Regions from separate parts of the Actinoplanes sp. NPDC049598 genome, predicted to be linked through region 3. Evidence: riboswitches for the same ligand, from Rfam matches in the RefSeq annotation. Region 3 holds a riboswitch; each other region holds the start of a gene.
The links. A riboswitch is a leader RNA that binds a small molecule or an ion and turns the genes downstream of it on or off. The one in region 3 is predicted to bind cyclic di-AMP.
Positions count from the first base shown of each region.

Region 1: it holds a riboswitch for cyclic di-AMP, as region 3 does, so the genes downstream of both, AB0J66_RS07925 (transglycosylase family protein) here and AB0J66_RS34120 (NlpC/P60 family protein) in region 3, are expected to answer to the same signal.
Region 2: it holds a riboswitch for cyclic di-AMP, as region 3 does, so the genes downstream of both, AB0J66_RS35600 (NlpC/P60 family protein) here and AB0J66_RS34120 (NlpC/P60 family protein) in region 3, are expected to answer to the same signal.

Region 1 covers NZ_JBFAOX010000002.1:432,455-441,873, forward strand. The annotation lists gene paaK (phenylacetate--CoA ligase PaaK) at 22-1,323, shown strand; gene AB0J66_RS07900 (hypothetical protein) at 1,329-2,006, shown strand; gene AB0J66_RS07905 (hypothetical protein) at 2,003-2,512, shown strand; gene AB0J66_RS07910 (amidohydrolase family protein) at 2,509-3,558, shown strand; gene AB0J66_RS07915 (hypothetical protein) at 3,612-3,896, shown strand; gene AB0J66_RS07920 (hypothetical protein) at 3,963-4,748, shown strand; gene AB0J66_RS07925 (transglycosylase family protein) at 4,730-5,404, opposite strand; cyclic di-AMP (ydaO/yuaA leader) riboswitch at 5,407-5,563, opposite strand; gene AB0J66_RS07930 (hypothetical protein) at 5,748-6,113, opposite strand; gene AB0J66_RS07935 ((2Fe-2S)-binding protein) at 6,171-6,923, opposite strand; gene AB0J66_RS07940 (LLM class F420-dependent oxidoreductase) at 6,990-7,886, shown strand; gene AB0J66_RS07945 (helix-turn-helix domain-containing protein) at 8,289-9,392, opposite strand.
Region 2 covers NZ_JBFAOX010000020.1:78,076-87,494, reverse strand. The annotation lists gene AB0J66_RS35605 (AAA family ATPase) at 1-1,013, opposite strand, end outside; gene AB0J66_RS35600 (NlpC/P60 family protein) at 1,180-2,175, opposite strand; cyclic di-AMP (ydaO/yuaA leader) riboswitch at 2,191-2,328, opposite strand; gene AB0J66_RS35595 (M56 family metallopeptidase) at 2,451-3,347, opposite strand; gene AB0J66_RS35590 (BlaI/MecI/CopY family transcriptional regulator) at 3,344-3,691, opposite strand; gene AB0J66_RS35585 (cytochrome ubiquinol oxidase subunit I) at 3,778-5,145, shown strand; gene cydB (cytochrome d ubiquinol oxidase subunit II) at 5,157-6,137, shown strand; gene cydC (thiol reductant ABC exporter subunit CydC) at 6,338-9,419, shown strand, end outside.
Region 3 covers NZ_JBFAOX010000018.1:150,770-160,188, reverse strand. The annotation lists gene AB0J66_RS34135 (VTT domain-containing protein) at 1-118, opposite strand, end outside; gene AB0J66_RS34130 (glutamine amidotransferase) at 160-870, opposite strand; gene AB0J66_RS34125 (MurT ligase domain-containing protein) at 860-2,080, opposite strand; cyclic di-AMP (ydaO/yuaA leader) riboswitch at 2,510-2,696, shown strand; gene AB0J66_RS34120 (NlpC/P60 family protein) at 2,736-3,524, shown strand; gene mraZ (division/cell wall cluster transcriptional repressor MraZ) at 4,607-5,038, shown strand; gene rsmH (16S rRNA (cytosine(1402)-N(4))-methyltransferase RsmH) at 5,326-6,402, shown strand; gene AB0J66_RS34105 (hypothetical protein) at 6,399-7,964, shown strand; gene AB0J66_RS34100 (penicillin-binding transpeptidase domain-containing protein) at 7,970-9,419, shown strand, end outside.

The sequences.
Region 1 (9,419 bases), on a different contig from region 3:
CACCCGATCGGAGGACCCCCCATGACGTTCGGCGACGCGCCCGACCCCGCCCAGCTCGACGACACCGAGCGGATGAGCGCGGACGAGCTGCGGGAACTCCAGCTACGGCGGCTGCGGTGGACGCTGCGGCACGCGTACGACAACGTGCCGCACTACCGGCGGGCGTTCGACGCGGCCGGCGTCCACCCGGACGACTGCCGCGAGCTGGCCGACCTGGCCAAGTTCCCGACCACGAGCAAGGCCGACCTGCGCGACAACTACCCGTTCGGCATGTTCGCCGTCCCCGGCGACCGGGTGCGGCGCATCCACGCGTCGTCGGGGACGACCGGCCGGCCCACGGTGGTCGGCTACACCGAGCGCGACCTCGACACGTGGTCGACCGTGATGGCGAGATCGATCCGGGCGGCCGGCGCGCGGCCCGGGGACCGCCTCCACAACGCGTACGGCTATGGGCTTTTCACGGGGGGTCTGGGCGCCCATTACGGCGCGGAGAAGCTGGGCTGCACGGTCATCCCGGTCTCGGGCGGGATGACGCCGCGGCAGGTGCAGCTCATCACCGACTTCCAGCCGCGCGTCATCATGGTGACGCCGTCCTACATGCTCACGGTCATCGACGAGTTCGAGAAGCAGGGCCTGGACCCGCGCAAGTCGAGCCTCGAGATCGGCATCTTCGGGGCCGAGCCGTGGACCGAGCAGATGCGCCTGGAGATGGAGGAGCGGGCCGGCATCCACGCGGTCGACATCTACGGCCTCTCCGAGGTGATCGGGCCCGGCGTGGCCCAGGAGTGCGTGGAGACCAAGGACGGCCTGCACATCTGGGAGGACCACTTCTACCCGGAGATCCTCGACCCCGAGTCCGGCGAGCCGGCGGAGGAGGGCGAGTTGGTGTTCACCTCGCTGACCAAGGAAGCGATGCCGATCATCCGGTATCGCACGCGCGACCTGACCCGCCTGCTGCCGGGCACCGCGCGACCGGGGATGCGGCGGATGGAGAAGATCACCGGCCGCTCCGACGACATGATCATCCTGCGCGGGGTGAACCTCTTCCCGACCCAGATCGAGGAGATCATCCTGCGTACGCCCGGGCTGGCCCCGCACTTCCAGCTCGTGCTCACCACCCGCGGCCGGATGGACCACCTGACCGTCCAGGTCGAGGCCCGGCCCGACTGCCCGGGCGACCGGCGCGAGGCGGCCGGGGCCCAGGTGGCCCGGACCGTGAAGGACACCGTCGGCACCAGCGTCGAGGTGGTCGTGGCCGAGCCCGAGACCCTCGCCCGCTCGGCCGGGAAGATCCAGAGGCTGGTCGACCGAAGGGAGCGCTGAGGCTCATGAGCTGGTATTACCCGAAGGGCTGGACCGACCGGCAGGACGACGTGGAACAGGTCCTGATCCATTACGCGGCAACGCCTCCGGGCCAGTGGCCGGACTGGAGCTGGGGCCACGAGACGCGGGTGCTGCAGGACCTCGGCGGGTACCCGAGGCAGCGGCTGAAGGTGCTGCGGATGCCCCGCGGCGTCCGGGATCTGGAAAGCGGCCGGTCCGCGCCGGAGTACCGCTTCCACTACTACTTCGAGGTGTTCCAGGGCGGCCACCGCTGGACCACCGACCTGTTCACCGAGGACATCGTCTACCGGGACCTCGAGTACACCGACGAGAACGGCTGGATCACCCACATCTGCATCTACTGGGCGGTGGGCGACTGGGTGGCGCCGGTCTACAGCCCGATGGAGGACCCGCGGATCCCGCCGGACTCCGAGTTCCAGGCCAAGAACTACTACACCTATCAGGACAAGGAGCGCTTCCACCACGAGAAATACCAGATGCTGTACGGGCTCGACCTGCCGCACCGGTTCCATTCGCGGATGTGGGGCCCGCGCGGGGCGACCCTCGTGCAGCAGTACCACGTCGGGCGGATGTTCCCGCCGGAGGAGAAGAACGAGACCTGGCTGGGGCCGGACGGCACGTCGGCGCCGGGAGGGGGCAACTGTTGGTACCACCACCTGTGAGCGTCTTCGGCCTGCGCAAGACGTGGATCGACCCGGTGCCCGGCATCGCCATGGTGCAGGCCCACTACACCTGCTCCCCCACCGGCGTGCCGCCCGACTGGGCCGGGGCCGAGCAGGTCGTGCTGTCGCCCGGTCCTTCTAGAAGCGCCGTCTTCGAAGTGCCCCGGACGGTCGACGGCTCGACGGAGTTCTCGCTGCACCACTTCTTCTTCGTGGTGGGCGAGCACGACCGTACGACGTCTCCGGTCTTCACCGAGCCGATCGTGGCCCGCGAGGTCGTCTTCGATGACGCCACCGGCGCGTACAGCTCGGTGGGTTTTATCTGGAGCGAGGCCGACTCGCCGGTGCCCAACTACACCAGTGGGGTCACGGACGTGCCGCACGTGTTCCGGGGGCTGGTGTGGGGCGTGCGCGGAAGCACCGTCCGCTACGGCTTTCATCTCCTGGTGGGCGACGGCGAACGCTGGGACGACAACGGCGGTCACGGCTGGACCATCACCCTGTGAGGCGCTACGACCGGCCGATCCGGTGGGCCGGGAAGGGCCTGATCCGCTACACCGGCGCCCTGGACGGCCCCCTGACCCTGCACTACGGGTACGACGGCTGGTCGTCCCCGCAGGACGTGCCGATGGAGCGCGACGACGCCGGCTGGCTCGCCGCCGTGCCGGTCGGCGGGCGCCACGTCGTCGACTGCGTGGTGCGCTCGGCCCGATCCGAGCAGTGCGACAACAACGACGGGGCGGACTACCGGCTCTGGATCTCCCTCGACCCGGTCGACGCGCACACCCACGTCCGCGCCCCCGGCGGCGGGCAGCTCGGCTTCGACAGCCTGCGCACGGCCGCCTTCTCCGGTGGCATGACCCACGCGCTGGTCTGCTGGACCGAGAACGACCTGGTCGAGATCGTCGCCGAGGCCACGCCGTGGCTCACCCCGCTGGTCTGGGTGCGGCCCGGCGGGCCCGATCCGGCCGGCGTCCGCAGGCGGCTCGGCGCCGGCGCGGCGGGGCTCAAGCTCCACCCGGCGTACGACGGGTATCCGGCCGACACGCCAGGTCTGGACCCGTACCTTCGCGTGGCCGAGGAGGCCGGCGTCCCGGTGACCGTGCACAGCGCGCCCGGGCCGGCCGATCCCGACCTGATCCGGCGGCTGGCCGAGCGCTTCCCGGCAGTGCGGTTCGTGCTCTACCACACGTATCTCGGGCCGCCCGAGGGCCGGCGGCGGGCCGCGCGGCACGCCGCCGCCCTGCCCAACCTCTACCTCGAGACGTCCTGGTGCCGGTCGGCCGAGGCCGAGCGCCTGATCGACGAGGTCGGGCCCGAGCGGGTGCTGTTCGGCTCGGACGCGGCGACGGACGGGCCGGACCACTTCGTACGGCGGCCGCCGAACATCGAGATGACCGAGAACTACAACACCGGTCTCCTGCGGCTGGCGCAGCGCCTGGCGCCTTCGGTTTTCCGTGCTTTCGCGGAGTCGAACGCCCGGCGGCTCTTCGCGCTGCCACCTGGGCGTTTGGCCAAGCGGCGGCGGCTGACGCGGCGGCCGTCACTCTGACGTGGCGGTGTGGCGGGCGGGCAAGATCTCCCATGGCTCGCTATGTTGGGTCCATGACGACGACCGGCGACCGCAGGACACTCCTGCTGCGCTCGTTGTTGTCCGTTCTGCTGTTCGTGTTGCTGGCGCAGGTCGCCACGCCGCAGCGGCCGTCCGCGACGTCTTCCCCGCGGGCCGCTGTCTCCTCCTCCGCTGTGTCCGATCCCTCGTCCTCGCTCACCGAGCCCGACGAGTCCGCGGAGTCCGAGCAGGCGCCGATCGACCGCGCCACCGTCCTCAGCACACAGTTCACCGCGGGTGTCCGCGGTTCTCGCGCGCCTCCGGCCGCGTCCGCCTGATCAGCGCCTTCCCGCGCTGATCGCAGCTGCCCACGGTGGACTCGACACGCGGACGGATTGACGATCATGAACGTTGTAGCGGAGATGCTTGTTTCCTCACCGGCGCCGGCCATCTGGGCCACGCTGATGCTGCTCACCCTGCCGGCCCTGCTCCTGCTGGGCAGCCCGCAGGCGATGCGCCACCCGCGCAAGGCGGCCCAGGAGACCGTGGCCGTGCTGCGGGCCCGGAGCGCTTTCAAGAACCGCCAGGCCGAGGAGGCCGCCCAGGCGGCGCAGTTCGCCTCCGAGATCCAGGTGGCGGCCGAGCGCGCCGCGGCGAGCGCCGGCCGCTGGCAGGAGGTCTGGGAGCAGGCCGCCCAGGCGGTCAACGTCGCCTACGACGCCTGGCTGGAGGCGGACGCCCGGGTGCGCCGGGCCGCCGCGGGCGCCGTCTGGGGCACGCCCTGGTCGGCCCGGACCTGCGCGGAGTACGCGGACCGGGAGAGCTTCCTGCACCGGGCCGTCGAGGCCGCCGTCGGCCGCGGGGAGCTGCCCGCCTCGGCCCTGGCCGACGCGATGGCCGAGCGCAACGGCTGGGACGCCCGGCTCCACCAGGTCGAGCAGGAGCTGGTGATCGCCCGGGCCTCGGCCGCGTGGCTGCGTCAGCGGTACGAGCTGGCCACGGCCGCCGAGTCGGCCGCCTGGCACGATGTCTCGCTCGCCCGCAGCACCGCGAGCAGCCTGCGCGACGAGGCGCAGGCGGCCGCGATGCTGGCGGCGGCCTCGGCCCCGGTGCGGAAGAGCACCGAGGTCCGGGCGAGCCGCCGGGTGGTTCTCGCTGCGGGGAGCCTTGCTCAGATCGCGATGCGCTGACCCGGGAAGATCAGGTTCGGGTCGTCGATGATGCTCTTGTTGAGCTCGGCGAGCCGCTCCCAGCCGCCGTCGATCTGGTAGCGGTTGGCGATCTTGGCCAGGGTGTCGCCGGCGCGGACGATGTAGAAGTCGCCGGTCGTCTTCGTGGTGCTCCGGGGCGCGGCGGTCGTCGACTTGTGGGTCGTGGACGACTTGTGCGTCGTCGCCGACTTGTGCGTCGCCGACTTCTTGCTGGTCGTCGACTTCTTGGCGGTGGAGGACGACTTCTTCTCCGAGGCGCCGCCGGTGTTGGTGCCCTTGTAGCTCTTCGACGAGCCGGCCTTCTTGCCGCAGACCGGCCAGGCGCCGATGCCCTGACCGTCGAGGACCTTCTCGGCGATCGCGATCTGCTCGCCCCGGCTCGCCTTGTTGGCGGTGCTGGCGTACTTGCCGCCGCCGTAGGCCTTCCAGGTGCTCTTGGTGAACTGCAGGCCGCCGTAGAAGCCGTTGCCGGTGTTGATGCTCCAGTTGCCGCCGGACTCGCACTGGGCGACGGCGTCCCAGTTGACGCTGCCCGCGGCCTGGGCCGGCTGGGCCGCGCCGAAGAGGGCGAACGCTCCGGCCACGCCGGCGGTGGTGAGGCCGAGCGCGACGGTGTGCTTACGGTTTTGTGCCATGGAAGAACAACCTCCACGCCTACGAGGTGAGCTGTCGGGTTCGGGCTGAGGTGCCCGGCCGCGCGAGGCGGCTTCACCCCGAGGCACGCGCGGTGGCGTGCCGGAGAACGTTTGGGTCCCCCGCTCCATGCCTGAGTTGAATTCCGTCGGGCGGCGGCAGGACTCGGCGTTCCGCCCGCGGTGCCCACGATCGTGGGACCGGCCGACCGTAACCACGCCGATCGACCCTCGGCAAAGCCACGAAGGGCGATCGTGACGTTGTTCTCAGTGCGCCCGGCCGGGGAATGCGCCCGGTTCTGCCCCGTTTTGCCGTGATCACCGATCAAGGCTGCGACCAGGCCGATCAGTCCGGCGTTACCAGGCCCTGGAGCCCGACGACAACGGCGATGATGCCGAAGACGGCCAGCAGCAGCCCTCGCCCGAACGGCGCCTCCGCGGTCTTGCGGCCCGTCAGCCGGTCCCACAGCAGGGCGACCCCGACCGCGATGCCGACCACCTCGAAGTGGAAGACGTGCGGCCCGTCGAAGAGGTGGACCAGCAGGTAGTAACCGCCGGCGACCAGGGCCACGACGCCGACCACCCAGCCCCACGGCGCGACCCGGTCGGCGAACGTGCCGAACCCGCCGCCGACGCGCGGAATCTGCCGCAGCAGGGCCGCGGCGAGCAGCAAACCGCCGAGAATGTTCGCGAGATCCAGCAACAGCGCCATCAGCATGCCTCCCGGTTACCCATACGGGAGCGCTCCCATGTCGGGTTCAACGCTTCATCACTTCCAATACGAGCAGTCGGCGCAGAACCGCTGATGCGGGATCGTGAAGGCCAGGCAGCAGGTCCGGCGGCGCACCCGCTCGGTGTTCCAGTCGACCAGGTGGGCCACGTCGAGCATGCGCAGCACCTGGCCGGTCGTCTCCCCCGGCGGCGCGCCCGCCACCGTCGAGGCGCGCTGGGCCGCGTGGGCGATACCCGCCGACAGCGAGCCCAGAAGCAGGCGGCGGCTGACCCGGGCCGCGCCCTGGACCGCGTCCAGCAGCGGCGTGACGTGCTCGTCGAGCAGGGTCCGGCGCAGGGTGGCCAGCAAGGCGGCCTCGTCGCTGACCACGGAGACCCGCGGCTCGCCGCGGCCGGCCAGCGGGTCGTCCGGCAGCACCGAGACCGGGATGTCCTCCCGCAGGCCGAGCCGCGCCGGGGCGTACCGGTCGTCGAACCGCACCAGAACCTGGGCCGTCGTGAGATGCGGCACCCGGCGCGCGGCCACCCAGCCGAAGACGGCGGGCACCCCCAGCCAGTAGGAGTACGCCTTCCAGATCAGCGCCGCCGACACGTGCGGTTGCGCGGCCCGCCAGCGCCGGCGGCCCGCCTCGAGCAGCACCTCGACGCCGTCCCCCGCGAAATCACCGGCCGGGATCCAGCCATCGAGATCCGTCACCAGCAGATCGGCCGCGAGCCCCGGCACCCGGGTACTGGAGCCGTACCCACCCGCGATCGCGGCAAGAATCGGCGCGTCCACGAGATCTCCCACCGCTCAGGTATACCCGCCGCGCCCCTGCGGTATCCGACGCTCCGCAGTGGACGCTAGTTTGACCAGGTGAAGATCGGCGTCAACCTCCCGCAGACCACCACATACGACCTAGCGCACGACGTCACCGCGTTCGCCCGCGCGGCGGAAGACCTCGGCTTCGACAGCCTGTGGGCGTACGAACGGGTGCTGACACCGGAGGACCAGAGCGGCTCCCACGGTTTGTACGGAATGCCGGACGTCCCCTGGCCGGAGCGGTACGGCTACACGACGGATCCCCTGGTCACCCTGACGTTGGCGGCGGCCGTGACGTCGCGGGCCGAACTGGGCACCGGCGTCCTCGTACCGCCGCTGCACCTGCCCGTCCGCCTGGCCAAGACCCTCGCCGCCCTCGACGCCGCCGGCAACGGCCGCCTCATCGCCGGCCTCGGCGCCGGCTGGTCCATCGACGAATTCGAAGCCACCGCTCCCCGCCCGCTGACCGAGCGCGGCGCCGCCCTCGACGAGTTCCTCGACGTCGCGGACGCCGTCTGGTCCCCCGACCCCGTCTCCTTCGACAACGGCCGGTACCACATCAAATCGGCCCGCATCAACCCGAAACCGACCCGGCGCATCCCGCTCTTCCTCGGCGGCCGCGGCGAGCCGGCACTGCGCCGCATCGCCCGCCGCGCCGACGGCTGGCTGCCCACCGCCACCCCGCCCCCGCAGGTCGCCGACACCCTCGGCCGCCTCCGCGACATGGCCTCCGCCGCCGGCCGCGACCCCGCGGCGATCTCCTGCATCTTCCAGGTCGGCGTCGCCACCACCCCGTCGATCCCCCAGCTCATCGACGACATCGGCGCCCTGTCCGAAGCCGGCGTCGACCACGTCTATGTCACCCTGCCGTCAGCGCTGTCGTCCCTCGCCGAGCTGACCGACACCGCGGCCGCCCTGATGTCCGCCGCCACCGACGCCAACCTCCACTGACTCCCACCGCCGCCCCCGCTGTCGCAGACCTCGCTCACGCCGGAAGCGCGGCCGGCGCGACGGGATGCGCCGGACCTCGCCCACCCCGGCAGCGCGGCCGCCACGGCGGGATTTCGCTCGTGCCAGGGCACGACGGGGGCGGCGGATGTCGCGGACCTCGCTCACGGCGGCGCGACCGGGACGACAAGATGCCGCGAACCTCGCTTACCCGGGGCGCGGCCGAGACGACGAGATGTCGCTCATGCCAGGGCACGACCGTGGCCACGGATGCCGTAGACCTCGCTCACGGCGAAGGCGCTACCGGGCCGACAGGAGCACGCGGACCTCCCTCACGGGGCGCGGCGGGGCGGGGCGATGGATGTCGCTCACGCCGGGGCGCGACCAGGCGCGCCGCGCGGGGAGTCAGGAGACCGGGTTCCGGTGCAGGCGGCGGAGCGCCAGCGCAAGTTGGAGGCGCAGGCGGCCCTGGGGTTCGCGCGGATCCCAGCCGAGCAGGGGCTGGGAGTGGGCGAGACGGTCCTGGAGCGTGGAGTGGTGCACACGCAGAGCGGAGGCGGCCGCGCGCAGGCTGGCCGCCTCGGCCACGGCGTCCAGGGTGCGCAGCATCCAGGGGGCCGACGCGGCGGCCCGCTCGAGGGCCCGGACGTCCGGGTGGGGCTCCGTGGCGGGTCCGATCGCCGGGGCCAGCAGCACCAGGCCCCCCAGCTGCTCGGCGTGGACCACGCGACGGCCGGGGTCCTGGTCGGTGTCTTCGGCGGTGAAGCGGAGTGCGACCTGCGCCGCGGCCCAGGACTCCGGCAAATCCTTCACCAGCACGGCCGGGCCGACACCAGCCCGCTCGGCGGCGAGCACATCGGCCGGATCACCCCGGCGAGCGCCGTCGCCGTGCGGGGAGTTCGGAGGGCTCACCGCCGGGACCACACGCGGCACGCCGTCCGACGGCGCGGCGGGACCCCGAGCCGGCGGGTTCGGGGGGCTCGCCGCCGGGATGAGGCGGGGTATGCCGCCGGGGAGGGCTACGGCTCGTACGGCGTCGGTGGGGTGGAAGCCGAGGCGGGACGCCGCGCGCAGGCGGAGGGGCTCGAGGGCCTCGCGGTCGACGGCGAGCTCGGCTGAGGCCGGGTCGGGGCGGGCGGCGTGGCCGCGGGTGCGGTCGAGGACCGCGCGGGCGGCCGCTGCCGCCCGCTCCAGCACCATCGCCTCGATCGGGCCGGGGGTGCCGGGCCGCTCGAGCGACAGGGTGGCGCCCTCGCCGACCGGCGCCGACATCCAGATCGGGTCGGCGGGGCCACCGGAGGCGGAGGAGCCGTCCGGCTCGACCCGTACCCGGACGTGGCGCTCGTCGTCGTCCAGCCGGGCCGGGCAACCGGCCAGGACGGCCGCGCCGCGGACGATGGCGCGCAGCCCGGCCCGTTCCTCGGCCAGCCGGTCGAAGTAGGCGATGACGCGTACCGCCGCGCCGGCATCGGGGTCCAGCGCGGCCAGGCGTACGGCAAGGTCTTTCACCCTCGTCATCCTCCCCCGCCGCCGCCG
Region 2 (9,419 bases), on a different contig from region 3:
ACCAGGACCGTACGGTCGAGGCGGCCCGGACGGCGCAGGGCCGAGTCGATGTCCCAGGGGGCGTTGGTCGCGGCGAGCACGAAGACGCCGTCGTTGTTGCCGTCGACGCCGTCCAGCTCGGTGAGCAGCTGGTTGACGACCGTGCGCATGGACGACGAGTTGAGCTGGCTGCGCTTGTGACCCAGGGCGTCGATCTCGTCGAGGAACAGCACGCAGGGGGCGTGGCCGCGGGCCGAGTCGAACAGATCGTGCAGGTTGCGTTCGGAACTCCCGACCCACATGTTGAGCACGTCGGTGATCGACAGGGAGATGAACGAGGCGCCCATCTCGCCGGCCACCGCTCGGGCCAGGAACGTCTTGCCGCAGCCGGGCGGGCCGTAGAGCAGCAGGCCACCGCGCAGGCTCTTGCCGAACAGGCTGCGCAGCTTCGGGTTCCGCAACGGGCCCAGGAAGGAGATCTCGAGACGCTTCTTGACCTGTTCCATGCCACCGACGTCGGCCAGGGTGATCGTCGAGGTCTCGATGTCGAAGCTGCGGTCCTCGTGGCCGCGGACCGGCTCCACCGAGTCGCCCGACCGGGCGAAACGCGGCGGGACGATGTCGCCGAACTCCTGCTCCATCGCGGCCCAGTCCACACCGTCAGCCGGCTTCCCGGACGGGACGGCGGGAGGGGAGGGCGCGGCGGGGGTGGGCGGCACGGCGGGAGTGGCGGGCGCGCCGGGAGTGGCGGGCGCGCCGGGATTGGCGGGCGCGCCGGGATTGGCGGGCGCGCCGGGGGCCTCCGGCGGAGAGGGTACGGAAGAAGGCGCGGCCGGATTCAGAGCGGCGCCCATCAACCGCTGGGCCGTGGCGTTGCCCGGCTCACGGGCCAGCACCTGAGCGGCGTGCCCGATCGCCTCTCCCCCACGGCCGGCCGCCACGAGCAACTCGGCCAGGTGCAGCCGCAGCGGGAGGTCGTCCGGGCGGGCCTCCACGGCCGCGGTCAAGCTGTCGATCAGGGGCGAGTCGCTCATGACACCGAATTATGCCCGCGCCCGCCCAGCCCCAGCTGTGGCCCATGACAACCGGGCGCTCACGCAGGCGTACGGCCAAGCAAGCGGAACCCCGCGCACCCAGCGCCACCAAAAGCTGAGGCCGCCGGGGCAGAGCCCCGACGGCCTCGAGAAACCGACGAGCCGATCAGCCCGGTCGCCGGAAGCCCGCGATGGGCATCCGGTCGATCTCCGCCATCCGCACATGATCACCCGTGTGCGGGGCGTGGACCATCATGCCGCCACCGATGTAGAGGCCTACGTGGTGGAGGCTGCCCGGGAAGAAGAACACCAGGTCACCCGGCTGCAACTCGTCCCGGGAGACCGCCTTGCCCTCGTTCCACTGGTCTTTCGTGTAGTGGTCGAGGTGCACGCCGACGCTGCCCCAGGCCTCCTGGGTCAGGCCGGAGCAGTCGTACGTGTTCGGGCCGGCCGACCCGAAGACGTACGGCAGGCCGATCAGGTCGCAGGCCTTCTGCGCGGCCCGGCCACCCTTGTCGTTGGTGTACGTGACCGGACAGGGACCCAGGCGCAGCGGCCCGTCCGAGGCGTCCGCCGAGCCGTAGGCCTGGATCCGCAGTTTCTGGAGCGAGGTGATCTTCGTCTCGATCGCTGCTTTGCGGGTGCCCAGGTCCTTGTCGCGGGCGGCGACGGACTTGGTCACGACATCCAGGTCGGCCTTGGTCGCGGCGAGCTTGTCCCGCAGCGCCGCCACGCCCTTGATCTGCTCCTGCTGATGACGGGCCAGCTGATCCAGATAGGTCAGTTTGTCGGTCAGCCCGGTCGGGTTGCCACTGATGATCATGGCATCCAGAGCGTTGGGGGCACCCTGCTTGTACGCGTCGACGGCCAGGCCCCGTACCTGCGCCATCGCCAGGTCGACCTGCACCTGGAGCGGAGTGAGCTGGGCGGACAGCTGCTTCTGCCGGGTCCGGTTCTTCAGCAGCTGGTTGTGCACGTTGTTGTACTCCTCGATGACCGGCTCGAGGGCGTTCCACTGCTTGTCGATCTGGGCCTCGACCGAGGAGGGCGAGGGTGTCGCATGTGCGGCGGCTGGTCCGGTGACAACGACCCCGACCGCCGCGAGTGCGCAGACGAGCCCGCGCAGAACTGCGGCGCGACCGCGCGCCCCAATCCGTTTCACGTTGGGTGTGATGTCCTTTCTTCCCTCGAGCCGCCGACCGGGTTAGCTGACGGGTTCGGACGGGAAGACGCGCCCGGCCGCGACGGATCGCGGCTTCACCCCAACTGCTCGGGTCCCCGGTTCGCCCACACGACGATTAGGCGGTGGTCCGTCAGATCGGCCGGTTGGACGATGGGGGGCTGCCAGACCGGGGACCACCGTACTCCGGATCATGCGGAGAACTGAAGGCGGCGCGGGCGGGAAACTGCTTGCGTAGAAAGTCACACACAGAGTAGTCAGAGCGGCCAGTGGTCCAGCGCACGGTCGAGCCAGGGCACCACGAGAATCACGGTCGGTAATACCAGCAGCCCAACGGCGGCGAGCCCGGCGGCGATGTTGAGGCCGACGGACACGGTGTGCGGCCGGGTCAGCCGGGCCAGCCGGCGACGCCGCGCCTCACCCGTCGGGTCGGCCCGCGCGTCCTCCGCCAGGGGGACGGCGTCGGTCAGCCGCTCCAGAGCGGCTCGCAGCGGCTCGGCCCCGACTCTCCGTCGCGCCACGTCGTCCGAGATCATTTCCAGGAGCAGGTGTACGGCGTCGAGCGGCACCCGGCTCCGCAGGGGGCGGGGCACCGCCCGGTAGAAGGCGGTGAACGACTCCATCACCACCTCGTGCCGGTGCCGCAGATGGGTCTGCTCGTGGGTCAGGACAGCGTCGACCTGCTCCCGGTCGAGCACCTGAAGGACACCGTTGCTGAGCACGACGCGGGGCTCGCGGCCGGGCACGCAGTACGCCAGCGGGAGGGCGCCGTCGAGCACGCGCAGGTTGTCCGGGCCCAGCTCGCGGTGCTGCTCGGCCCGGTCGAGCAGGTCCACGAGCGTACGGTGCCTGGCTCTTCTCGCCCTTGACCTTCGCGTGACCCCGACCAAGGAGATCAGCAGGCGCAGAATGATCAGGGCGGCAACCGCCAGGGCGCCGAGCAGCGCGAGGACGGGTTTTCCGGAGGTCCTGGACAACTCGTACGGGGCGGAAAGCACCACGCCGAGCGCGGACAGCACGGCGCTCAGGGTGATCGACTGCCAGAGCAGGACGGCCGCGACGGGCGCCCGGTCGGGCCAGTGCGCACGCGCCAGCGGGCCCGGAACGACCAGCGACAAGGTCAGGCCGAGCGCGCCGAGCAGGAGTGCGGTCACGTCTTGTTGTTGACTGCTTCGATTGCCGCTTTCAGGGCGTCCGGCGACAGTTGCCCCATGAAGTAGGCCAGAGCGGCGTCCTGGTCGCCGCTGGCGGTGAGAGCGTCGAGCATCAGGCCGGCGGTCATCTCCTCGCGGGACTGGGCGGGGACGTATCTATATGCGCGGTCCTCGTCCTGCTGGATGACGACGCGCTTTTTCGTCAAGCGGTTGAGCACGGTCATCACGGTCGTGTAGGCCAGGTCGCGCTCCCGGAGCCGCTCGTGCACCTGCCGCACGGTGAGCGGCTCGCCCGCATCCCACAACTGCCGCATGACCTCGCGTTCCAAGTCCCCGAGAGCCATGTATGCCATCTTACACAGGCCTACTGCACGGCGTCGTACTACACGACGTAGTATCTACTACGAGACGTCGTAGAGGGGGCATTCCCATGGACGTGCTGGACCTGACCCGGCTGCAGTTCGCGGTGGTGACGATCTATCACTACTTCTTCGTGCCGCTGTCGATCAGCCTGGCCGCGGCCGCCGCCGGCCTGCAGATCGCCTGGCTGCGCACCAAGCGCGCTGAGTATCTGCATCTGACGAAGTTCGTCGGCAAGATCCTGATCGTCACGTTCGCGGTCGGCGTGGTCACCGGCCTCGTGCAGGAGTTCCAGTTCGGCCTGGGGTGGAGCGCGTTCGCCAAGTTCTACGGCGACGTCTTCGGCCCGACGCTGGCCATCGAGGGCATGCTCGCGTTCTTCCTCGAGGCGACGTTCCTCGCCCTCTGGTATTTCGGCTGGGACCGGCTGCCCCGCCTCGTGCACACCGCCACGATCGTCATCGTCGCCATCGGCACCGTGCTCTCCGCGTTCATCATCCTGGCCGCCAACTCCTTCATGCAGCACCCCGTGGCGTACGAGCTCGACCCGGTCACCCAGCGCGCCCGGCTGACATCCTTCACCGAGCTGCTGCTGAACAAGGTCAATCTGGCCGCGTTCCCGCACACGCTGGCCGGCGCGATCATGGTCGGCGGGGCGTTGCTGCTGGCCCTCGGTGTGTGGCGGCTCCGGGCCGACGGCACATTCCGGATCATGGCGCGGCTCGGCGCCTGGATGACCCTGGCCGGCGGGGCGCTGACCGCGCTCACCGGCGACCACCTGGGCAAGGTCATGACCGAGGTGCAGCCGATGAAGATGGCTGCGGCCGAGGCCCTCTACGAGACCACCAAGGGCGCGCCGTTCTCGATCTTCACGATCGGCTCGCCGTTCCCCGACTTCTCCCTCGACATCCCGTGGCTGCTCTCCATCCTGGCCAAGGGCAACCCGACGGCGACCGTCCAGGGCATCAACGACCTCCAGGCCCAGTACGCGGCGCAGTACGGCCCCGGCTCGTACGTGCCCATGATCCCGGTCGCCTTCTGGTCGTTCCGCGTGATGATCGGCGCCGGCATGCTGGCCGCGGCCGTCGCCGCCTATTACCTCTGGCGCACGAGGAAGCACCGGGAGGCGCCGCGCTGGCTGACCCGATGGCTGCCGCTGATCCCGATCCTGCCCGCGGTGGCCAACACCTTCGGCTGGATCTTCACCGAGACCGCCCGGCAGCCGTGGATCGCGTTCGGCATCTCCAAGGTCGCCGACGGCATCTCCCCCGGGCTCACCAGCTCCGAGGTGATCGCCTCGCTGGCCGGCTTCACGGTGATCTACGGGATCCTCGCCGTCGTCTGGTTCCGCCTGATCCGCCACCTGGCCCGACAACCCCTCGCGCCCCCGGCCGGGGCCGAGGCCGAGGCCGCCGCCGAACCCGCTCCCGTCTACTGAGGGGACCATCCATGATCACCTTCTGGTTCGCCGTCGTCGTGCTCGCCTGGGTGCTCTTCTTCGTGCTCGAGGGCTTCGACTTCGGGGTCGGACTGCTCGGCCCGCTGCTGGGCCGCGACGATCACGAGCGCGGGGCCGCCGTCCGCACCATCGGCCCGTTCTGGGACGGCAACGAGGTCTGGCTGGTCGCCGCGATCGGCGTCACCTTCGCCGCGTTCCCCAGCTGGTACTCGGCCATGCTGTCCGGCCTCTACCTGCCGATGGTCGTCCTGCTGCTCCTGCTCGCGGTGCGCGGTGTCGCCCTCGAGTTCCGCGGCAAGGGCGACGGGCCTTCCTACCGCCGCCGGGCCGACATCGCGCTGGCGGTCAGCTCGCTCGGCATCGTGCTGGTGTGGGGCGCGCTGCTGGCGACGTTCGCCCGCGGCCTGGCCCTCGGCGCCGACGGCTCGGTCACCGGCGGCGGCTTCTCCCGCACGCTGGCGCCATTCTGGTCTTGGCCGGCCGCTTGGGGCGCTCTCGCGGCCCTGTTCGCCGCTTTGCTGCTCGGCGCCACCTTCCTCGGCCTGCGCACCAGCGGGCCGCTGCGCCATCGGGCTCGCACGCTGGCTCGCTGGCTGGGCACCGGCGGGGCGCTCGCGCTGGTCCTCATCGGGTTCGGTACGGGGTCACGACTGGCCCTCGCCGCCGCGGCCCTCAGCCTGCTCGCCGGCATGCTGGCCCGCTCCGGCCGCGAGGCGCTGGCCTTCGCCACCACAGCCCTGTCAGTGGCCGGCACCGTCGTCGCCGTCTTCACCGCCCACGGCGACGTAGTCCTGCGCAGCACCCTCGACCCGCAGTGGTCGCTCACCCGGGACGCCGCCGCGGCCACCCCCCAGGCCCTGGAGCTGCTCACCTGGGCCGGCGTCTTCATCCTGCCCGGCGTCCTGGCCTACCAGGCCTTCTCCTACTTCGTCTTCCGCCGCCGCGTGGCCAGCGAACGAGTCCCATCATGACCCGCCCACCCTTCGCCACTTCCCCGTCCGCCCCTCCTTCTCCTGCCGCTGCTTCCTCCGCGCTCCCCTCTCCCTCCGCTGTCGTATCTCCCGGCGCCGCTCCCTCCGCTGTCATATCTCCCGCCGCCGCTCCCTCCGCTGTCGTATCTCCCGCCGCCGCTCCCTCCGCTGTCGTTTCTCCCGCCGCGCCGAAGCGGTCCGTGTCAGCCCGCGGGCCGCTGGATCCCCGGCTGGTGCGGCACGCCCGCACCAGCCGGGCCGGCATTGCGCTGCTCGCGCTCCTCGGCGCCGGGCAGGCCGCGGCGACCCTGGCCGTGGCCGTCGCGCTCAGCCTGCTCGTGGCGGGCGGCCACCGCTGGGCGACCGGCCTGCTCGCCGGCGCCTTCGTGGCCCGGGCCGCCTTCGCCTGGGGCGAGCAGGTCGTCGCCCAGCGCACCGCGGCCCGGGTCACCGACGAGCTGCGCCGCTCCATGCTCGCCGCGGTTCTAGGCCGCGGCCCGGCCTGGGTCGCCTCGTTCGGCGCGGGCCGGCTCACGGCCGTGCTGAGCAACGGGCTAGAGGCGCTGCGGCCGTGGTTCGGCGGCTACCTGCCTTCGCTCGTCCTCGGCGTCGCCCTCCCGCCGCTGGTCATCGTCACCATGGCCCTGGTCGACCCCGCGTCGGCCGTCGTCGCCCTGGTCACGCTCCCGCTGATCCCGGTGCTGGGCGCCCTGATCGGCTGGGCCACCCAGGCCCGGGCCCGCCACCGCTGGCAGGCCGACGCCCGCCTCGCCGGCCACTTCCTCGACGTGGTCCGCGGCCTGCCCACCCTCCGCGTCTTCGGCCGCGCCGAACGCCAGACGGCCGTGGTGGCCGACCTGACCGACAAGCACCGATCGGCCACCATGCGGGTGCTGCGCGTCGCCTTCCTGTCGTCGACCGCCCTCGACCTCGTCGGCACCCTGTCGGTCGGCCTCATCGCCGTCGAGGCCGGCCTCCGCGTGGCCGCCGGCCACCTGTCCCTGGGCCCGGCCCTGCTCGTGATCCTGCTCGCCCCCGAGGCGTACCGCCCGCTCCGCGAGATGGCCGCCAAGTATCACAGCGCCACCGACGCCACCGCCGTCATCGACGACGTGGACGAGATCCTCCGTCCCGGGCCCGCCAATGCGTCCCAGCCCGAGCCGGCTCCTGGTGACACAACCGTCGGCTCGGCCCGCGTCGGCGCCTTCGGGTTGCGCGTGCGATACCCCGGTTCCGCGCGCGACGCCCTCGTTCTGGACGAACTGACGGTGCGGGCGGGGGAACTCGTGGCTCTCCGCGGCCCATCGGGCGCAGGTAAGACGACCGCCCTGCGAGTGCTCGCCGGCCTGCAGACACCCGACGCGGGCGTCGCCGTCGCCGACAACGCCCTCTACCTGCCACAGCGGGTCACGCTGCCGCACGCCCGCACCGTGGCCGACCTGTTCCCGGCCGGAACCACCCCGGCCCAGATCCGCGCCGCCCTCCACCCGGTCGGACTGGACCTGCCCGCCGACACACCGCTGGGCGAGCGCGGCGCCGGCGTGTCCGCCGGCCAGCGACACCGCCTGGCGCTGGCCGCCCTGCTGCACCGAGCCGGCACAGAACCAGTGACGCTGCTCCTGGACGAACCAACCGCCCACCTGGACACCGCCACGGAACAACGCGTCATCGGCCAACTGCGAACCGCGGCCCACCGGGGCAGCGCGGTCCTCGTGGTCGCCCACCGCCCCGCCCTGCTCCACGCCGCCGACCGCATCACCGACATCACGCCGCCGCCCGAGGTCTCCTCCGCCGACACCGCAGCCGCACCCGTTGACGAGCCTCGGGCCAACGTCGGCAGCACGGCTGGCGAGGCTAGCACCCAGATCGGCAGCGCGGCCGGCCACGCCGGCACCCGGGCCGGCGGTCCGGTCGGCGGTGGGCGCCGGGCGGGCATCGAGGGCTGGTCGGTGTGGCGCCGGCCCTGGGCGGCGGTGGCGCTGGGGAGCGGATCCTCGCTGGCGGGGATTGTTCTTACCGGCGCGGCGGCCTGGCTGTTGGTGCGGGCGTCCTCGTTGCCGCCGGTGCTTTCGCTTTCGACGGCCGTGGTGCTGGTTCGTGGGAGTGCGGTGGCTCGGCCGTTGCTTCGCTACTTGGAACGGCTTGTTTCGCATGACGTCGCGTTCGCGCGGCTCGGGGCGCGGCGGTCGCGGGTCTACGCCGCGCTGATCCCGCGGGTGCCGGGGGCTCGGCTGCGCCGGCGTGGGGATCTGCTCACCAAGGTGGTCGACGACGTGGACGCCCGGGTCGACGGGCTGTTGCGTGGTCGCCTGCCGTTCTGGTCGGCGCTGGCGACGATCGTTGTCGCCTCGGTAGTGGCGGTGGTCCTCTCCCCGGCCGTCGCGGCGCCGCTGGTGGTCGGGCTGTTGATCGCCGGGGTGGTCGCGCCGTGGATCGCGGCCCGCCAGTCGGCCCGCAGCGAGGCCGCGACCGGGGAGGCACGCGCGCAGTTGCGCGACGCTGTGGTGGAGACCGTGGACGGCATCGAGGAGCTGACCGGTTCGCAGGCCGTGCCGGAGCAGCGCAGCCGCGACCTCGCCCGCCTTGAGGAACAGGCCGCCCGGGCCGCCGGCTGGGCGGCCGCCCTCGGACACCTCGGCTGGGGTGTCGCCGTGGTGGGCACCGCGTTCGCCCTCGGTGGCCTCAGCCACGAGTGGGCCGCGGTCCTGCTGCTGGGCGTTGTCGTCCTGGGCGAACAACTCATGACCCTCCCCGACGCCGCCGTGGCCCGCCAACGCGCCGCCGGCGCCGAACAGCGCCTCGCCACCCTGCTCGCCGAGCCGCCCGCCGCCACCTTCCCCGCCGCCACCTTCCCCGCCGCCACCTTCGGGGCCGCCACCCGCGAGGCCGCCACCCGCGACGCCGCCACCCGCGACGCCGCCACCCGCGAGGCCGCCACCTCCACGGCCGCCACCTTCACTCAGGGAGCGCTGGGGGTGCGGCTTGAAGGGATCTCGGCTGGATGGGATCCGGGGCGAGGGCCCGTACTGGACGGTCTTGATCTTGATCTGAGGGCTGGGGACCGGGTGGCGGTGCTCGGGCGGTCGGGGTCGGGGAAGTCGACGCTGGCGGCGGTTGTGGGGAGGCTGCTCGATCCGCGGGCGGGGGTGATGCGGCTGGCGGACGGAAGTGACCTGCGGGAGCTGCCGGAGCGAGTTGTTCGGGGGCGGGTCGTGGTGGTCGGGGATGAGACCGATCATGTGTTTGCTTCGACGGTTCGGGAGAATCTGCGGCTGGCCAAGC
Region 3 (9,419 bases):
CGATGACCAGGCCGAGGATGCCGAACCGGACGAGCCGGCGGCGCCAGCCCAGGGACTGAGGGGCCTGAGGGTCCGCGGAGGCGATGGCGCCCGGCGGGGCGATCAGGATGTCAGTCATGCAGTCGTCCGTCCCAGTGTCTCGTCGGTCAAAACGTGTCGTCAGGCTCCGGCTGCCGCCAGTCGTTCGCCCCGGAGCCGCTCGGCCCAGGTGTCGTCGACCGGGGCAAGACTATCCGCGCCGATGGCCCAGCGCAGTAGCAGATCGGCTATAGCTGGGTTGCGGGCCAGCGCCGGGCCGTGCGAGTAGGTGCCCAGAATCTTCCCTGCCCAGGCTCCCTCGGTTTGGCCGTCATTGCCAATGCCGGCCGTCACCCGGGCCAGCGGGGCGGCGCCCGGCCCCAGGTGGGTACGGCCGCCGTGATTTTCGAAACCACTCAGCGGAGGCAGCCCCAGCCGCGGGTCGATGTCGCCGCGGATCTCGCCCACGGCGCGCGTCTCACCCCGGTCGGAGTGCAGGTCGAGAAGCCCGAGACCCGGGCATTTCGCTCCCTTGGCAAAGAACGAGTGACCGAAGAGCTGGTAACCGGCGCAGATGGCCAGCACCGCCGCGCCCTGGTTGACGGCCCGGTGCACGCCGCCGTCGTTGATCAGCCGCTGGGCCGCCAGGGCCTGCGGGCCGTCCTCGCCGCCGCCGATCAGGTAGATGTCGGCGGTGGTGGGCATCGGCTGGTCGGAGCGGACCGAGTACGTCTCGACCGGGATGCCGCGCATCGCGGCCCGGCGGGCCAGGATCAGCAGATTGCCGCGGTCGCCGTAGGTGGAGAGCAGGTCCGGATAGATCCAGACGATGCGCAAAGCCTCAGTTGACACGGTCCAACTCCGCTCGGATGTCCTGGAACGCCGTGTAGTTGGCGATCACCTCGAGGCGGCCGGGGGGCACGATCCGGACCGCCTCCTCGAAACTCAACACGTGCTGGAAGGGCACACCGTTCACTTCCAGCCGAACTGCCAGGTCGTAGGCCCGCTCACCGGTGATCAGGACCGGCCGGCCGTACAGCGGCGCGAAGTCGACGTCGTACAGCCAGGAGGTGTCGAAGCCGTCGGGGTCACGCGCGTTGATGGAGAGCAGGGTCGGCGCCTGATCGGCCATGTCGAACGCCTCGAGCCAGCTGGCCGGGTTCTTGGCCAGCAGCAGCCGGATGTTGCGGCCGTCCCGCTCGACCTGCGCGTACCGCCCGGCGATGGAGGTGACGGTGGAGAGCCGGGGGAGCGCCTCGATCGGGCGCACGCCGAACTCGGCCGCCACGGCCAGCGCGGTGGCCGCGTTGCCGAGGTTGACCGTGCCCGGCAGCTGCAGCTTGACCAGGTGCCAGTCGCCGCGCGGGTCGACCACGCCCTCGTCCTCGACGCGCCACTGCGGTATCGGCCGGCGCAGCGGGCAGCCGGTGCACCACCAGTCGCCGTTCTCCCGCTCGATCGGGTCGCCGCTCTCCGGGCAGACCCACGAGTCGTCCTGCCAGCGCTGGCCGGCGCTGAACCAGGTCACCTTCTGCGAGCCGTAGGCGGCCCAGACCACCATCGGGTCGTCGGCGTTGGCGACCACGTTCACATCCGGGTGGCCGGCCAGGGTGGTGCGCCACAGCTGCGCCATCATCGCCACCTCCTTGGCCCGGTCGAGCTGGTCGCGGGAGAGGTTGAGCAGGGCCACCACCCGCGGCTTGGTCTCGTCGATGACCCGGGGCAGGTAGTGCTCGTCCACCTCCAGCACCGCGAACGGGGTCTGACCGGCCTTGGCCAGGGCCGACGTGTGCCCGGTGGGCATGTTGGCCCCGAAGGAGTTGGTCGCGACCGGGCCGAGCACGCCGAGCGCGGCCGCCGCCAGCCGCGTCGTGGTGGTCTTGCCGTTGGTTCCCGAGACGAGCGCGATCGCGCGTCCGGTGGCCAAGTGGCTCAGCAGCTCAGGGTCGATCTTGAGGCCGATCCAGCCTCCGATGACCGAGCCGTCGCCGCGTCCCGCGGCCCTGGAGAGCGCCGCCGCCGTCTTCGACACGGAGGTCGCGACCTTGGCCCGCAGGGGCATCTTCCCGTCCGTCACGGCGACGAGGGTACCGGAACCGCCTGTTACGTCGAGTTGTCGCCGGTCCCCCTCCGTCCGGCATCCGACTCGGCCGTTCGGGGGAGCGGGTTTTGCCCGGTGAGGAAGGTTTGAACCGCGGAAGAGTGAATACGGAAAGGCCGTCACCCGGCCGGTGACGAGGAATTATGTGTTCTGTTTCACCCGTAACCTTCAACAAAATGTATTTGCCCCAGCACGATCCGTGCTGGCAAAAGTTACGCGGCGGTCACAAATCGGACAGGGGTCCGTGTGCCAACTACTCTCGGTCACTGAGCCGCTTCCGCCGCCCGGGACGGATCTCGGGTACCAAGGATCAGCCGACAGCAACCCGCTGGAAGCTTGCGCCGCCCGGTTCACGCCGAGCCCTGCCCCGGGCCAGGCAGCGCGACCACGAGCAGTTGTACGACCACAAAGGCATACGGGGGCAGGGACGGGGGACCCAAATAGCGGTCTCCTCCGCGTCACCCGCTCCGGTGGCGATCAACGGAGAGACCTTGGGGTGAAGTCGCCTCCCAGCGACCGGGCAAGCCTTCCCGCCCGAACCCGACAGCTAACCTCGCAGGCGTGCCGGAGGGAATTCTCTACCGTGCACGAACACAGTTCGAGCCGGGGCCGACGCATGTCCGTCGGAGCCGGCAAACTCGCACTGTCTCTCGGTCTCTGCCTCTGCGCCGGCCAGCTGGTCTCCACGCCGGCCGCGCACGCCGCCACCCCCGTGGTGACGCAGGCCGCCGTGACTGCCAAGGCCGCGGCGAAGGTGAAGCCGACCGTCCGCACCAGCGTCAGCACCCGCACGCTGGCCTGGGGCGCCAAGGTCAAGGTGACCGCCCGCTACATCAACCCGACCAACGGCAAGGCGGTCACGTCCGGCACGGTGCGCCTGCAGGCGCTCCGCAACGGCAAGTGGCAGAACTGGGCGTCCGGCAAGGTCAACAAGAACGGCGCCATCGCCCTGTACGCCGCCCCGAAGACCAGCGGCTCGCTCCGCATGGTCTACGCCGGCACCTCGACGTTCGCCCCGCAGGTGGGCGGCCGCCTCGCGGTGAAGGTCGTCGCCAGCGGCGCCAAGGTCCTGGCCGAGGCCTCGGCCCACACCGGCGCGCTGTACAAGTTCGGCGCCTCGGGTCCGAGCCGCTTCGACTGCTCGGGCTTCACCAAGTACGTGTACAAGAAGGCCGCGGGCAAGAACCTGGCCCACAAGGCCAACTCGCAGCAGTCCGCCGGCAAGTCGGTGGCCAAGGGCGCCAAGAAGGCCGGAGACCTGATCATCTTCCGGAACGGCTCCTACGGCTACCACGCGGCCATCTACGCGGGCAACGGCTACATGTACGACTCGCCGCACACCGGCGCGCGCGTCTCCAAGCGCAAGATGATCAGCACCAACTACGTGGTCCGCCGCCTCGTCTGAGGTTCCTCAGACACGCGGTAAGTACGACAGTTGCTCAGCGGGGCGCGACCGGTTCGGTCGCGCCCCTCTGTCGGTCCGGTGACTCCAGGTGACTTGCTCGCGCTTTCCGGAGATACGGAGTTGGCCACAGGCACCCGCCGTAGGGACGGCCTCGGTCTGTCCTCACTCCCTCTGCCCCACTTTCGGCCGGTGCGTACCGTCACGCCAAGGCCCGCTCCGCGGGCCTGAAGGCGCTTTCTCCGTCCCGCCTGTAAATAACAGCCCGCACACCTGAGCCCTCGGCGTGCGGAATCTGCGCCCTGGCGATGAGGTGTCCGCCGGGTCACGTCGCCCGCGCCCGCGCCGCCGGCCGCCCACCGCGTCCGCGCCGCCGTGTTTGTCCGCGCCACCCGCGCGCCTGGGCCGCCCACCCCGCCCGGGCCGCCACCCGCGCGCCTGGGCCGCCCACCCCGCCCGGGCCGCCACCCGCGCGCCTGGGCCGCCCACCCCGCCCGGGCCGCCACCCGCGCGCCTGCGCCACCTACCCCGCCGGGGCCACCCGCGTGCCTGCGCCATCCATCCGGCGGGGGCCACCGCGCCCGCGTCCGCCCTGGCCCGCCCGGCCTGATCCCGCGCCCGCGCCCGCGCAGGCTCGGGCGACCTCGCGGGGATCGCGTCGGCGGGCGCGCGGTGAATGACGATGCGGGGGCGTGAATGAACTGGAGTCGGGGTTGACAGCGGGTTATCTCGACGGTCCTCCACTTTCCTCCCCGGCGGGGGTTGACATTTGTTTTGACTGGGAGGTTTGGGCGTGTTTGTCGTGTTTCTTGACGGGGGTGCGGTGAGGATGTCGGAAACCGGACGGGGTTGATCATGCGGTGGCCCTCCACTCTGCGTGCACGCCTTTGAGCTGGGGTTTCGTGTGCGAACAAGCTTCGTGAGGGCGCTCATTCGGCTTGCGGGTGGAGGGAAGTGGAGTAGAGTGGAGCGCAGTGGCAGGGCCAAAAGGGACCTGAATTCCAAACGGGATTTGGCTCTGGAAGACCTGCCGGCCCGAGTTGACCGGCGGACCGCGAACCGCCAGGGGCAGGGGGTTGGAGCCGATGTTTCTCGGCACTCATACCCCACGCCTCGACGACAAGGGGCGGCTGATCCTTCCAGCGAAGTTCCGCGACGAGCTGGCGGGAGGTGTCGTGATCACCAAGGGGCAGGAGCGCTGTCTTTACGTGTTCCCGATGCCGGAGTTCCAGCGCATCGCGGGTCAGCTTCGCGAGGCCCCGGTCACGAACAAGGCCGCCCGGGCGTACAGCCGGGTGTTCTTCGCCAGCGCGCACGACGAGATTCCCGACAAGCAGGGGCGGGTCACGATCCCGGCTCACTTGCGGGCGTACGCGGCACTCGACCGCGAACTCGTGGTGATCGGGGCGAGCACCCGGGTGGAGATCTGGGACAAGCAGTCGTGGGACGACTACCTCGCCGCGAGCGAAGACGAGTTCGCGGACATCGAGGAGGGGGTGCTGCCCGTCGGACTGTGAGGCGTGGCATTCGGCCGGCCCTGTGGTGGGGCCCGGACGTCGCTGCTGCCGTACTGCGAGATCTCCAGCCGCTCCCGCACCTGGCGCCTCTTCCCCGGCGCCAGGCGCGTGTCCGGGCTTGGGCGCGCCCGATGGCAACGGGCACGAGCGGATGGGGATCTGGCGGTACGGAAAGACGTTCGGGCGGCTGCCACGGCGTGGGCACATCGCTACGGCGTCGTCGATGGGTGGGCACTGGGCCGGAAAAGGGCCTGGTGAGGCGTGAGCCGGGGACAGTCGGGGATGCGATGGGGGTCGACATGGGGGAGCTTCGCGGCACGCACGTGCCGGTGCTGCTCGAGCGATGCCTCGAGCTGCTCGCCCCGGCCCTGCAGCTGCCCGGCGCGGTGCACGTCGACTTCACGCTCGGCCTGGGCGGTCACGCCGAGGCGGTGCTCGAGCGCTATCCGGAGGTCGTCCTCATCGGACTCGACCGGGACACCGAGGCGCTGGCCCACTCGCGGCAGCGGCTCGCCCGGTTCGGCGAGGAGCGGGTCCACCTGGTCCACGCCGTCTACGACGAGCTGCCCCGCGTGCTCGAGAAGCTCGGTATCCGGCTGATCCACAGCGGACTGTTCGACCTGGGCGTCTCCTCGCTGCAGCTCGACGAGGCCGACCGTGGCTTCGCCTACGCACAGGACGCGCCGCTCGACATGCGCATGGACCAGACCACGGGCATCACGGCCGAGCAGGTCGTGAACGAGTACGAGCCCGGCGAGCTGGTCCGGATCCTGCGGACGTACGGCGAGGAGAAGTTCGCCACACGTGTCGTCTCGTCGATCGTGCGGGAGCGGCAGAAGGGCCGGATCACCTCGACGGCGAAGCTGTCCGAGCTGGTCAAAGAGGCCATCCCCGCCGCAGCCCGGCGAACCGGTGGAAATCCTTCGAAAAGAACGTTTCAAGCGTTACGCATCGAGGTAAATGGCGAACTCGCCACGCTCGAGTCCGCGGTCCCGGCCGCTTTGGACGCGTTGGCCCCGAAAGGGCGCCTTGTGGTGATGAGCTACCAATCTTTGGAGGACCGGATCGTCAAGCGTGCCCTCACCGCGAGGACGCGCTCGACGGGGCCGATCGACCTGCCGGTCGAACTGCCCGGCACCGGTCCGACACTGCGGCTGCTGACAAAGGGGTCAGAGCCGCCCAGTGACGACGAGGTCGCGGCGAACCCGCGGGCAGCTTCGGTGAAGCTGCGCGCCGTGGAACGCCTCGACCAGCACGACCAGGCTCCCGGGGCCGCCCGCGAACGGCCCCGACTGTCTACAACGCACGGGGGACGAGGGCGGTTACGCCCGGGGGAACGCGAAGAGGGGGAGGGGAAAGCATGAGCGAGCGCAACCACGCGCCGCGGTCGGGGGGCCGGGCCGCGGATCAGCAGCGCCAGGCGTACGGCCGGCGCGAGCAGGGCACGGGCCGCGATGCGGACGCCACGAGCCGGGCCGGCGACGGCCGGGGCAGTGCCGGCCGGGGGGCCCGGCACTTCACGGACGACATCCGCGGTGGTGCGGACGAGGCCGGCCCGCGCCGGTCCGGGATCGGCCGCGACGCCCGGGGCGCGAGCCCCCGGCGACGGGAGAACGAGGACGTCCGCGGCGGGGCCCGCGACGCCGCTCCCCGCAGCCGCGCCCGCGACACCGAGGGCGTCCGCGCCGGCCGCGACACCGAAGGTGTCCGCGCTCGCCGCGACATCAGCGAGGACGCCCGCGCTCGCCGCGATAGCGGGGAGGTTCGCGCTCGCCGCGACATCAGCGAGGACGCCCGCGCTCGCCGCGACACCGGGGAGCTTCGCGCTCGCCGGGACACGGAAGGCGTGCGCAAGCGCCGCGACACCGAGGGCGTGCGGGCGGACCTCGACCCTGATGGCCCGCGGAAGCGCCGGGACACGGAAGGCGTGCGGCTGGGCCGGGACGCTGAGGGTTCGCGCAAGCGCCGGGACACGGAAGGCGTGCGGCTGGGCCGCGACGCTGACGGGACGCGGAAGCGCCGGGACACCGAGGGCGTGCGGCTGAGCCGGGACGGCGAAGGTGTGCGGGCGGGCCGTGAGGTCGAAGGTGGCCGGCGGGACGCCGAGAGCGAGCGGGTTCGGCGGATCACCGAGGATGTGCGGGCTCGGCGGGACAGCGACCAGGACAAGGTGCGGCCGATCGCGGCCAAGCTGGAGAAGGGGCGTTCCGCTTCCGCTCGCGGGGGCCAGGGGCGGCCGGACGGGGTCGAGGCGCCCGTCGCGGGCACCGCGGCTCTGCAGCTCGAGGTGGAGCCCGACGGCAACGGCCGGGCCGAGGCCGGGGCGGGGCCGCGGCTCTCCGTGGCGCCGCTGCCGATCCGGCGGGGGCCGCGGGCGCCGTTCACGGCCGGGGTGGTCGGGCTGGTGATCGTCGGGGTGCTCGGCATTCTGCTGATCAACACCAAGACGAACGAGAACTCGTTCAAGATCGCTGACCTGGAGAAGCAGAACACGGCGCTCGACAACCAGCGGCAGGACCTGGACAACCAGCTCATCGAGGTGTCGAGCATCGGCAACCTGGACGCCGCGGCCCGGCGGCTCGGCCTGGTCAAGGCGGAGAACCTGGCCGTGCTCCGGCTGCCGGACGGCAAGGTCATCAAGGTGCCGATGCCGGCCGAGGGCAAGCTGTCGATCACGGCCCAGGACCCGAAGTCCGACAAGGGCCCGGCCAACGTCACGCCGATCGACGGCGCCGCCACCGGCCAGCCCGGCAACGGCCAGGGTGCCACCAGCCAGGGCGGCAACGGCCAGGGTGCCACCGGCCAGGGAGGCAACGGTCAGAGTTCGGTCAGCCAGACCGGCAACGGGCAGGCCGCGACGGGTGATGGGCAGGCCGCGACCGGGTCGACCGGTGGCGGGCAGGCGCAGACCGGCGCCGGGCAGTAGGCCGGATGGCGCCGCGGGCTGACGACACTCCACCGCGCCGGGGCGCTCAGCCCCGGCGCGGTACGTCTCGTGACCTCCCCGAGGAGGGCGACGAGCAGGCCGGCCAGGGCCGGGGCTTCGGCGGCATCGGTGACGCGCGGGCCTACACCCCGCGCGGGCGCACGATGGCCGAGCGGGATCAGCGCACGCGGTCGCCGCGCGCCGGGCGCACGTCGGATCCGTTCCGGCCCGCGCTTCAGGTGCTCGACGGCGGCCGCCCGCGGCGTGGCGGCCGCGGCGAGCCGGAGGAGGAGGCGCCGGAGATCCCCGAGCAGCCCGCCGAGCCGGCCGGCCGGGGACGCAAGGGCACCGGGAAGACCCGGGAGGCGCGCGGTGGCAAGCCCACGCCCCGCAGCCGCACCCCGCAGTTCGACGAGGACGACTTCGCCGACGACGAGCTGGACAACCGCCGCACGCGGGCCGGCGTCAAACCTCGCCGCACAGTGGCCAGCCCGGACCGCCGCGCCGGAGCCGGCACGGATCGCCGTAGCGGGGCGGGCACGGACCGCCGTACTGCCGCGGGTGGGGCGAGTGACGACCGCGGTGGGCGGGCCACGCGCGGGGCCCGGCCGGCGGCTTCCCCGCGTACCGGCAAATCAGAGGGACCACGACGGATCGTGAGTGGACCGCGGGTCAACCGCGCTGTCCGCGCGGTCGCGCCCGAGCCGCCCAAGCTGGCCAACAGCACCCGGCGGCTGCGGATCGGCGCCGTGGTCGCGCTCTCGCTGTTCGTGATGATCGGGGTGCGGCTGGTCGTGCTGCAGGTGGCCTCGTCGCCGTCGGACGCCAAGCGGCTGATCGAGCTGCGGGAGGACCGGCTGGCCAAGGTGCGCCTGCCGGCGCCGCGGGGCAGCATCGTGGACCGGGACGGCACGGTCCTCGCGCACAGCGTGGAGGCCCGCTACGTCGCCGCCGACCCGGCCCTGGTCAAGGACCCGGCGAAGACGGCCGCGATCCTCTCCCCGCTGATCACCGTGCAGCCGTCCAAGCTGATCAACCTGATGAAGCCGCACAAGCAGCCCGGTGGCGGGCAGTCGCGCTTCGAATATCTGGCCCAGGGTGTCGACATCTCGGTCGGCGACAAGATCGCCGCCATGGACCTGCCCGGCATCATCGTCAAGGAGGACGAGCGGCGCGACGTGCCGAACGCCGACCTGGCGGCGAACCTGATCGGCTTCACCGGCGACGACAACTCGGGCCTGGAGGGCATGGAGGCGCGCTACGACTCGCTGCTGCGCGGCACCGACGGCGAGCGCGAGTTCGAGATCGGCAAGGGCGACCTGAACAAGCCGATCCCGGGCGGGTACGAGAAGTACACCGAGCCCCAGCCGGGCACCTCGCTGCAGCTGACCATCGACGGCGACCTGCAGTACGAGGTGCAGCGCATCCTGTGCGAGCAGGCCACCAAGTCGAAGG